4 regions of the Viridibacillus sp. d25.2 genome follow, and region 2 is predicted to be linked to each of the others. Evidence: riboswitches for the same ligand, from Rfam matches in the RefSeq annotation. Region 2 holds a riboswitch; each other region holds the start of a gene.
What was found. A riboswitch is a leader RNA that binds a small molecule or an ion and turns the genes downstream of it on or off. The one in region 2 is predicted to bind cobalamin.
Positions count from the first base shown of each region.

Region 1: linked by a shared signal. The riboswitch ahead of nikA (nickel ABC transporter substrate-binding protein) and the one ahead of ACZLO7_RS12325 (FecCD family ABC transporter permease) in region 2 are both predicted to bind cobalamin.
Region 3: linked by a shared signal. The riboswitch ahead of ACZLO7_RS20790 (ribonucleoside-diphosphate reductase subunit alpha) and the one ahead of ACZLO7_RS12325 (FecCD family ABC transporter permease) in region 2 are both predicted to bind cobalamin.
Region 4: linked by a shared signal. The riboswitch ahead of ACZLO7_RS12915 (energy-coupling factor ABC transporter permease) and the one ahead of ACZLO7_RS12325 (FecCD family ABC transporter permease) in region 2 are both predicted to bind cobalamin.

Region 1 is NZ_CM196652.1:3,083,293-3,085,500, reverse strand. It holds gene ACZLO7_RS15190 (oleate hydratase) at 1-363, opposite strand, end outside; cobalamin riboswitch at 711-897, shown strand; gene nikA (nickel ABC transporter substrate-binding protein) at 1,055-2,208, shown strand, end outside.
Region 2 is NZ_CM196652.1:2,454,769-2,456,976, forward strand. It holds gene ACZLO7_RS12315 (hypothetical protein) at 1-486, shown strand, start outside; gene ACZLO7_RS12320 (hypothetical protein) at 608-811, opposite strand; cobalamin riboswitch at 1,050-1,240, shown strand; gene ACZLO7_RS12325 (FecCD family ABC transporter permease) at 1,438-2,208, shown strand, end outside.
Region 3 is NZ_CM196652.1:4,252,267-4,254,474, forward strand. It holds gene ACZLO7_RS20790 (ribonucleoside-diphosphate reductase subunit alpha) at 1-1,177, opposite strand, end outside; cobalamin riboswitch at 1,334-1,512, opposite strand; gene ACZLO7_RS20795 (PepSY domain-containing protein) at 1,749-2,208, opposite strand, start outside.
Region 4 is NZ_CM196652.1:2,587,459-2,589,666, forward strand. It holds cobalamin riboswitch at 147-343, opposite strand; cobalamin riboswitch at 570-753, shown strand; gene ACZLO7_RS12915 (energy-coupling factor ABC transporter permease) at 955-1,716, shown strand; gene ACZLO7_RS12920 (energy-coupling factor ABC transporter substrate-binding protein) at 1,713-2,030, shown strand; gene cbiQ (cobalt ECF transporter T component CbiQ) at 2,017-2,208, shown strand, end outside.

The DNA.
Region 1 (2,208 bases), 630 kb from region 2:
ATAATTAGGATCTTCTTTATTTAACCAATAAAACTCATCTAAAACAGAAGCATTTTCAATTTCTAAAGATGGGATTGAACGAAATAAATCCCATAAGCATTCAAAATGATCTTCCATTTCTCGACCACCACGAATAATAAAACCTCTTGTCGGATTTAGAATACCATCAAGACTACCTCCTGAGATATCTAACTCTTCGAGAATATGAATATTTTCTCCTTTCATTTGGCCATCACGAATTAAAAAACATGCGGCTGAAAGTGAGGCTAGCCCCGAACCAATAAGATACGCTGACTTCTCATCAACACCCTTAGGTTTTTTAGGACGTGCGAAAGCTTCATAATTACCATTACTGTAATACATAATACCGCCTCCATAAATTATTATTCCGATATAGAATACCATAAATTTACATGATAACGGTAAGATAGGGAAAGAATTAACAAAATATTCAATTTTAAAGTTAAACTGTAGATATACATATCCATCTCATTTGACATAACAATTCATTGCATTTTTATTAAATTATTTATCGATATCTTTTAGTAGGGGGATTTACAGCCAGCAACGGTATGTGTAACTGCAACAAAACGTGCTAATTTGTTGTAAATCTTTTGAATAAAATTAAGACTTAAAATTGATATAGCTTTAAGTTGTAATAACGAATATACTTTATATTAGGAAAACTTTTTTATTTTGCACAAAAAATTACATATAGTATTGGAATAGGTGTGTTCGTTTATAACGAATACTTAATAGGGAAGTCGGTGGAAATCCGACATGGTCCCGCCGCTGTAAGGGTGAGTCTCATGCAAGTTAGTCACTGGATAATATCCGGGAAGACGCATGGAGGCGATGAACCTAAGTCAGAAGACCTGCCTGTTCTAAAAATGCTGATAAACCTACGGGAGATAGGGAGGTGTTAGAGTGCTAGGAGACAAATTTGTTCTGAAACTATAAGCATTGCTGACCTTTTTTATCGGGTTAGGAATGCTTTTTTGCATGCCAATATTTTATGCGTAGTAAAATTTTATAATTGAAGGTGAGAAAAGACATGTTATTCAAACGATCAAAACTATTAAGCCTTTTCTTTGTACTATTATTATTGTCCGTAATGGGTTGCAGCAATACTCCTAAGGGTTCAGAAAATACTTCACCTAAAGATAATGAGAAAGTTGTTACATTTTCTATGACCGGAGATATAGGCGATTTAAATCCACATACATATTTTCCAAATGAGTTTTTTTCACAGGCAATGGTATATGAGTCACTTGTGAATTACGGGAAGGGTGGGGAAATTCAACCTTGGTTAGCAAAGAGCTGGGATATTTCAAAAGACGGCAAAGAATATGTATTTCATCTGAGAAAAGATGTAGCGTTTTCTGATGGCTCGAAATTTAATGCGGCAATCGTTAAGAAGAATTTTGATACGATTTTAAATAATCATAAACAACATGAATGGGTAGAGTTAATTAACCAAATCAAAGATACAGCAGTAGTGGATGAATACACTTTTAAGCTTACTTTGAACAATTCTTATTATCCAACTTTACAAGAATTAACATACATAAGACCTTTAAGATTTGTTGGAGAAGCTGCTTTTCCTGACAGCCAAGATACATTTAAGGATGGTCTTAAATCTCAAATTGGTACAGGCCCATGGGTACTTAGCGAATATAAGAAAAATGAATATGCAGTATTCGATAGAAATGAAAAGTACTGGGGTACTAAACCAAAAGTAGATAAGGTTGTTGTTAAAGTCATTACTGACGGAGAATCTAGAGTATTAGCATTTGAGAAAAATGAACTTGATTTTATTTTTGGTAATGGGGTCATAAGTCAAGATTCATTTCAATTTTTAAAGGATACAGGGAAATATGAAACTAAGTTGTCAGATCCTACAGCTACAAGAACGCTGCTTTTTAACACAAATAAAGAGGCAACTAAAGACCATAAAGTACGTTTAGCGCTTAACTATGCATTTGATAAACAGGCTGTTATCGATAATATTTTTTATGGTCTGGAAAAAAAAGCAGATACATTGTTCCCGCCTGTATTGGATTACACAAAAATTGACATAGATCCATATGAGCATGACACAGCAAAAGCAGAGCAGTTATTAGATGAAGCAGGGTGGAAAAAAATAGAGGGTAAACCGTTTAGAGAAAAAGACGGAAAAGAACTACAGCTAGAATTCCTTTTTAATAG
Region 2 (2,208 bases):
TTGCTAATTGTCATACTGTTATTACCAACATTATCAATAAAACCTACTATTAATTTTGATAATACCTACTATGCACAAAAGATTTCTGAAGCACTTGATACGAAGATAGAAAGCGGTGAGCTAATCCAATCTCTGAAAATCAAAAATGGGAAGACTTTTTTTTATTCGGATTCACAACTCAAAACAATTAGTATCTTTTACTTTGAAGATGGAGTACTTCATTATAACGGAAGCATGAATTATGAAGTTTGGAAGTGGAAGGACCACGAGGGTGATCCAATAGAGTGGATTTATCATGAATTAGAAAATGGTGAGAGTATCATATGGGGGATATCACTTTCAGATGAATCTATAAAAATAAACAAGAATGTAAGAATACAAGATTATATTCAAATAGATAATGGAGTAAACCTTTTTTTTACTAAAAACACACAAGCACTTCAATTACCTGTCGAAGTGAAATTAGAAAACAATCAAACTGAATAAAGAGAAGGCGTTTATACATTCATAGATAAATGAATAAACGCCTGTTTAGCTTGTTAATCATTTTACTGAAATATGTATTTAAAGTAGCATTGTATACTCTCACTAATTGTATTAAGTTTCTTTAATCTGTTGTACCAAGCAAATATAGAAAAAAACTAAATCCATAAAGAAGAATGGCAATTGTAGCTATTATATACATTATTATCTCGTAGAAAGTAAGCTTTCTTTCCCACCTAGTCTTCTTTAGTTGTCTAGAGTAAGCGATTGTTGATAGGAACAATAGTAATATTGCTAATTCTTTAATGTTTACTATTAGTTCATTCATAAGGAATTCGTGCCCCTTTTCTCCTCAATTGTTTTATTTTATACGTTTGATGAAATTGAAAGTAGTACCTATGTTTATGACCAGACTTTTAGTTATTTGAATATTTCTTCAGATTAGCTAGAATTTATATAATTCTATCAAATACTTTTATATACAATTTAATATGTTAAAAAAACAGAATAATATTTTACTTGTAAAAATATTCTAACTATACTACCATAATATTTGAGTTGCAAATTTAATAATTATGCCACTGGGTGCCTTTGTGTAAGCAAAGGGTAACAGGGAATCGGGTGTAAATCCCGAGTGGTCGCGCCACTGTAACCAAGGAGTTCTCTTTCATGATGTCACTTGATTGTATCAATCAGGGAAGACGAAAGAAGATGATGATATGGAAGCCAGGAGACCTACCTAGTGTGTTCCACCAAATTACCTTCGCTGAGAGGAGAGGTGTTCGAGAGATTAAAAGACTAATTTATTGTACTACTGCTATGTCTTTAAACCGATACTCGTAGTCCTATTCTTTGTCACAAGGAATAGGGCTTTTTTGTATTTTTTGGAGGAGGATTTTTTTATTGGAACAAGTATTGCCAGTTCACTCGTTGAAAAAAGGAAATAAAGATAATATTACGGACGAGCAGTTGAATGAGAGAAAGGCAAAGCGTCGTTTTCTATTGTTGTTACTTCTGCTTTTTTGTGCCCTTGTATTATCTGTTACATTTGCCCTGACTCTAGGACCAGTTAAGATGTCACCTATAACTGTTTGGAAAATCGCTCTATCTCACCTTCCTATTTTCGGTGATTACATAGATGTAAAATGGACCCAAGCACAAGAAAGAATTATTTGGGACATTCGTTTACCTCGAGTCTTACTTGGTGCTATAGTAGGCGCTGGATTATCTGTAGTTGGTGTAGTTATTCAAGCTTTAGTACGGAATTCACTTGCAGATCCTTATATTCTTGGCATATCTTCTGGTTCATCAGTTGCGGCAACGCTCGTTATCCTATTTGGGACGCTACCAGTTTTTGGTCAATACGCGCTATCTTTAGGTGCATTTACTGGTGCTATTATCGCAATGGTAGCCGTATATTTTTTAGCTCAAGTAGGCGGGAGAATTGAAACGACTAGACTCTTACTAGCAGGTGTGGCTATTTCGATGATTATGTCGGCTGTAACGAATTTCATTGTTACGCTCGCTCCAAAAGAATCCGGAATTCGCGGTGCAATGTTTTGGATGATGGGTAGTTTAGCAGGAGCCAAATGGGAGTATATAATGATTCCAACAGTTGTCGTATTTGTTGGTACAATTTATCTGCTGTTCAATGCCCACTCATTAAATATTTTATTAATGGGAGAAGAAGCAGCCGCAACACTTGGCGTAAATATTGACTCTTTT
Region 3 (2,208 bases), 1.8 Mb from region 2:
TCGCTAAGCAAGATTCATATTTTTCACGGAATGATCCTTGTCCGCGTTTTTCGTCATAATAATCTTCTAGATTAAAGCCCATTACTTCACGGATTTCATGAGGGTCAAATAAATGCCAATCTTCACGTGCTTCAACAGCTTCCATGAAGATATCTGGTAAGCTAACACCTGTGAAAATATCATGTGCGCGCATACGCTCATCCCCGTTATTTAATTTCAAATCAAGGAATGGGAAAATATCTTTATGCCAAATATCCAGGTAAATCGCAATCGCACCTTGACGTTGACCTAGTTGATCTACTGATACTGCTGTATTATTTAATTGTTTAATCCAAGGAACAACTCCGCTTGATGCACCTTTGAAGCCACGAATAGATGAGCCACGGCTACGTACTTTCCCCATATAAACACCGATACCACCGCCAAATTTCGAAAGTGTCGCAACATCAGTGTTTGAATCATAAATACTTTGTAAACTATCATCAACTGTATCGATAAAGCAACTTGATAATTGACCATGTGTTTTACCAGCATTTGATAATGTAGGCGTTGCAGTTGTCATATATAAATTACTCATCGCCCAATAAGATTCTTTAATTTTTGCTAGACGATCTGTTTTTTCATTTTGCATAAGTGTCATTGCAATAATCATCCAACGCTCTTGTGGCAATTCAATTGGTGTTTTGTTATAGTCACATGTTACATAACGGTCTAACAACGTTTTTAAGCCGATATATGTAAAAATTTCATCTCGTTTAGGTTCAAGCATTAAGCCGATCTCATCAAGCTCCTGTTTTGTATATGAATCCGTTAAAGTTGGATCATATAAACCTTTTTCAACAAGCTTTTCAACTTGTTTAGCAAATGCTGTGTATACTTGTCCAACTTCTAGCTGACGTACCACAGACGCTTCTCTATAAACGCCCGCTAATAATAAACGAGCTGCAACGAAAGTCCAATAAGTATCCTCTTCATCTAAATAACTTAATGCTTCTAGGCTCATCGCCTTTGTCCATTCAGCATCAGTACCTTCTGGATTCTTTTCTTCCCAACGTTCAGCTTTTCGAATTAACAAACTGATTTCTTCTCTTCCGAACTCTTCCTCTAAGCGAGATAATAATGTTGCTCTTTCATATGTCATTAATTGGACCATTTTGTCGTCTCCTTTTTTACAAATATAAAAAGCGATGAATCTGCCTTCTTCGGCAGAGCCATCGCTCTAAGTTTTAAAATTGGAAACAGTTGAAATCACAACAAAAAAGTACTTTTGAAATCAAAAGTAATTTGTTCAATGCAAAGTCTCTCGCTTCCACTTCTCAACCCCCGAAGAAAGTGTCGTCATGCGAAAAAGGCAGGTCTACTGGCTCATGCATCATCCGACTGTCATCCTTCCCAAGCATTGCTCAGTGGTTAATTAACAGTCGTCCGCATTCACAGTTGCGGGGACAGCTTCGGTTTCTATACCGAATTCCCTTTTAAACCGTATATGGTACCTTTTTTCGCTCACATACTATATCTTGTGTTCTATCGATTAATCTAATCTAACATATTGTGTTCCTATCATACAAGTAGAAAATCTTAATTAAAGTAAATGAAAGCAAAAGACCTACAAAAAATGTTTTAAAATTTCCTATATAAACTATTTTGATTTTACAAAGCAGGAAAAAGGAATTGTTTTTATATAATAGAATATTAAAAAGCTACCCAAAATCGTTTTTTGGGTAGCCGAAGTTCTATTTTCAAAGAAATTAATCGTCTTCGTAATCTTTTTCGAAGTCTAGAATGGCACCAGTCATAGCATCAATTTCTAATTCGTATTCATACATACCATCTTTTACTTCAATTTCATAAACGCCATCTTCTTCATCTAATTCTATTTTAGTAATTGTACCTTTTGCTTTTGTTAAAGCAATTTGGGAAGCTTTTTGCTCCCCGATGAAAGATGATGTTGTATTTGGTGCTTTTGTAATTCTTTCTTTATCTGTAACCGTAGCTTTTCCAGTTACTGCATCTACATCGATTTCATATTCATATTCATTTGTTAGAATTTCAAATTCATATACGCCGTCTTCTTGATCATATTTTGCTTTTTTCACAGTACCATCAACACTTTGTAAAGCAATTTCTTTCGCTTTTGCAATACCAATTACGTTGCTAGTTGTTGAAGGTTTTGTCGTATTGCCAGTGCTTGGTTTAGTAGTTGTGATT
Region 4 (2,208 bases), 130 kb from region 2:
GGTAAATTGGCAGCTAGTTAACTATTTTGACAAATAAAAAAACCTTAATTCAAGGAATCAAGGTTTAAAAACTAGATTATTCAGACAACACAAAATAATAAATAAGCGTCATCTGCTGTAGCCTTCACCTTTCCCTCCGAAAAGTATCGTTCATAATTATAAAAGCAGGTTTCCTGGCTTACGCGTCACTTTACTTTGATCTCTTCCCAGTATTTAACCAGTGAGTATTATCATTTCATCAGCGTTACAGTAGCGGGGGCTGCATCGGATTCTAACCGATTTCCCTATTATCCAACATACTCTATGTTCTATACATGTTGGCACTTTTAAATTTGCTATTCAATTGTATTATTCAGTAAATTCTAAATCTGTATTTATCATATACTAAATTTTGTTAGATTCAAATAGATTTTTAAAAATTAATATCTTGACATAATATTAAATAATCATTTCCAACAAAATATTGTTGTTAAAAACAGCTTCTGCTTTGTTTCTACCTCATTTTAGTTTTTCAAAAAAAAATCTAGTAGAAAGAAAATTCTCATGATACACTATATTCTGAAATCTAATAATTCAATAAACTTCATGGTGTTAAATTAGCGTTTAACTTAAAAGGGAAGTCGGTATTAATCCGGCGCGGTCCCGCCACTGTGTTGAGGAGTTTTGCTACGTTATGTCACTGTCTAATGATGGGAAGGTAGTAGTAAAATGATGATTCTAAGCCAGGAGACCTGCCATGAAGTGAGGAAATGTTTCAACCTACGAGGATGGGTGTGAAAGTGAGTAAGTCTTATTTACTGATGACTATTCCTTCACGCACTTCTTTCTATGAAAGAGGTGCTTTTTTAATGACAAAATGCCTGTATGCCCTATCCAGAGAGGTATTTCATAGGAGGTGTTATTTTTTAACTAATAAGTCGCCTGTTAAAATACATACACAAAAGGGAGATTAATATGAATAAGCTAAAATCAATCTTTAATTTGAAAATGATTTACTTTTTAGTATTTGTCATGATTGTTCCAAAGCAAGCATTTGCCATGCACATTATGGAGGGATTCTTACCTGTTGAATGGGCTATCTTCTGGTGGGCGGTAACGATTCCGTTTTTGATCATTGGATTTCGTTCAATTCGTAAAACAATAAAAGAAAATCCAGATACAAAAATGATGCTCGGTCTATCAGGGGCATTTGCTTTTGTATTATCCGCACTAAAAATCCCATCTGTAACGGGTAGTTGTTCTCACCCTACTGGGGTTGGTTTAGGAACTGTTTTATTTGGTCCATTTGCAATGAGTATTGTAGGTTTTATCGTTCTATTATTCCAATCACTTTTATTAGCACATGGCGGCTTAACAACTTTAGGCGCCAATGCATTTTCTATGGCTGTAGTTGGTCCACTAATTGCATACGGTATTTATAAAGGGGCAACTAAAGCTGGATTATCTTTTGCATTTGCTGTATTTTTAGCTGCTGCTTTGGGTGATCTTGGTACTTATATTGTCACTTCTATTCAATTAGCACTTGCATTCCCTTCTGAAGTTGGTGGATTCTTTGCGTCGTTCACGAAATTCAGTAGTATTTTCGCTTTGACTCAAGTTCCTTTAGCTATTTCTGAAGGTATTTTAACTGTTATTATTATGAACTTCTTGAAAAAATACAATGTTTCTGAGCTAAAAGCGCTTCGTGTCTTCTCGAAAGGAGCTGAACAACGATGAAAAAGAATTTAATACTAATCGCAATCGTTATCATTCTTGCTATTTTCCCGCTATTCATACAAAAGGGAGCTGAATTTGGAGGAGCTGATGGTGAAGCTGAAGCAGCTATTGGCGAGATAAATGCTTCATATGAGCCTTGGTTTTCAAGTATTTGGGAACCTCCAAGTGGGGAAATTGAAAGTTTATTATTCTGTCTTCAAGCAGCCATTGGTGCTGGATTTATCGGTTACTTTATTGGCTTAACACGAGGTAAACACAAACGCAAGAATAATGGCAATAACAAAGAGAGTCAAATTAAAGATGATCCTTATTGATAAATATGCTTATATGAATCGTTGGAAGCATATTCATCCTATCGAAAAAATGGCATTTACCTTTTTTCTGATGTTATTTTCTTTAACTGTGAAAGACACTCTTGTATCACTCATCACATTTACTGTGATGAGTGCTTTTACAATTTTAGGCGCAAAAATTCCTTTTAAATACTATATC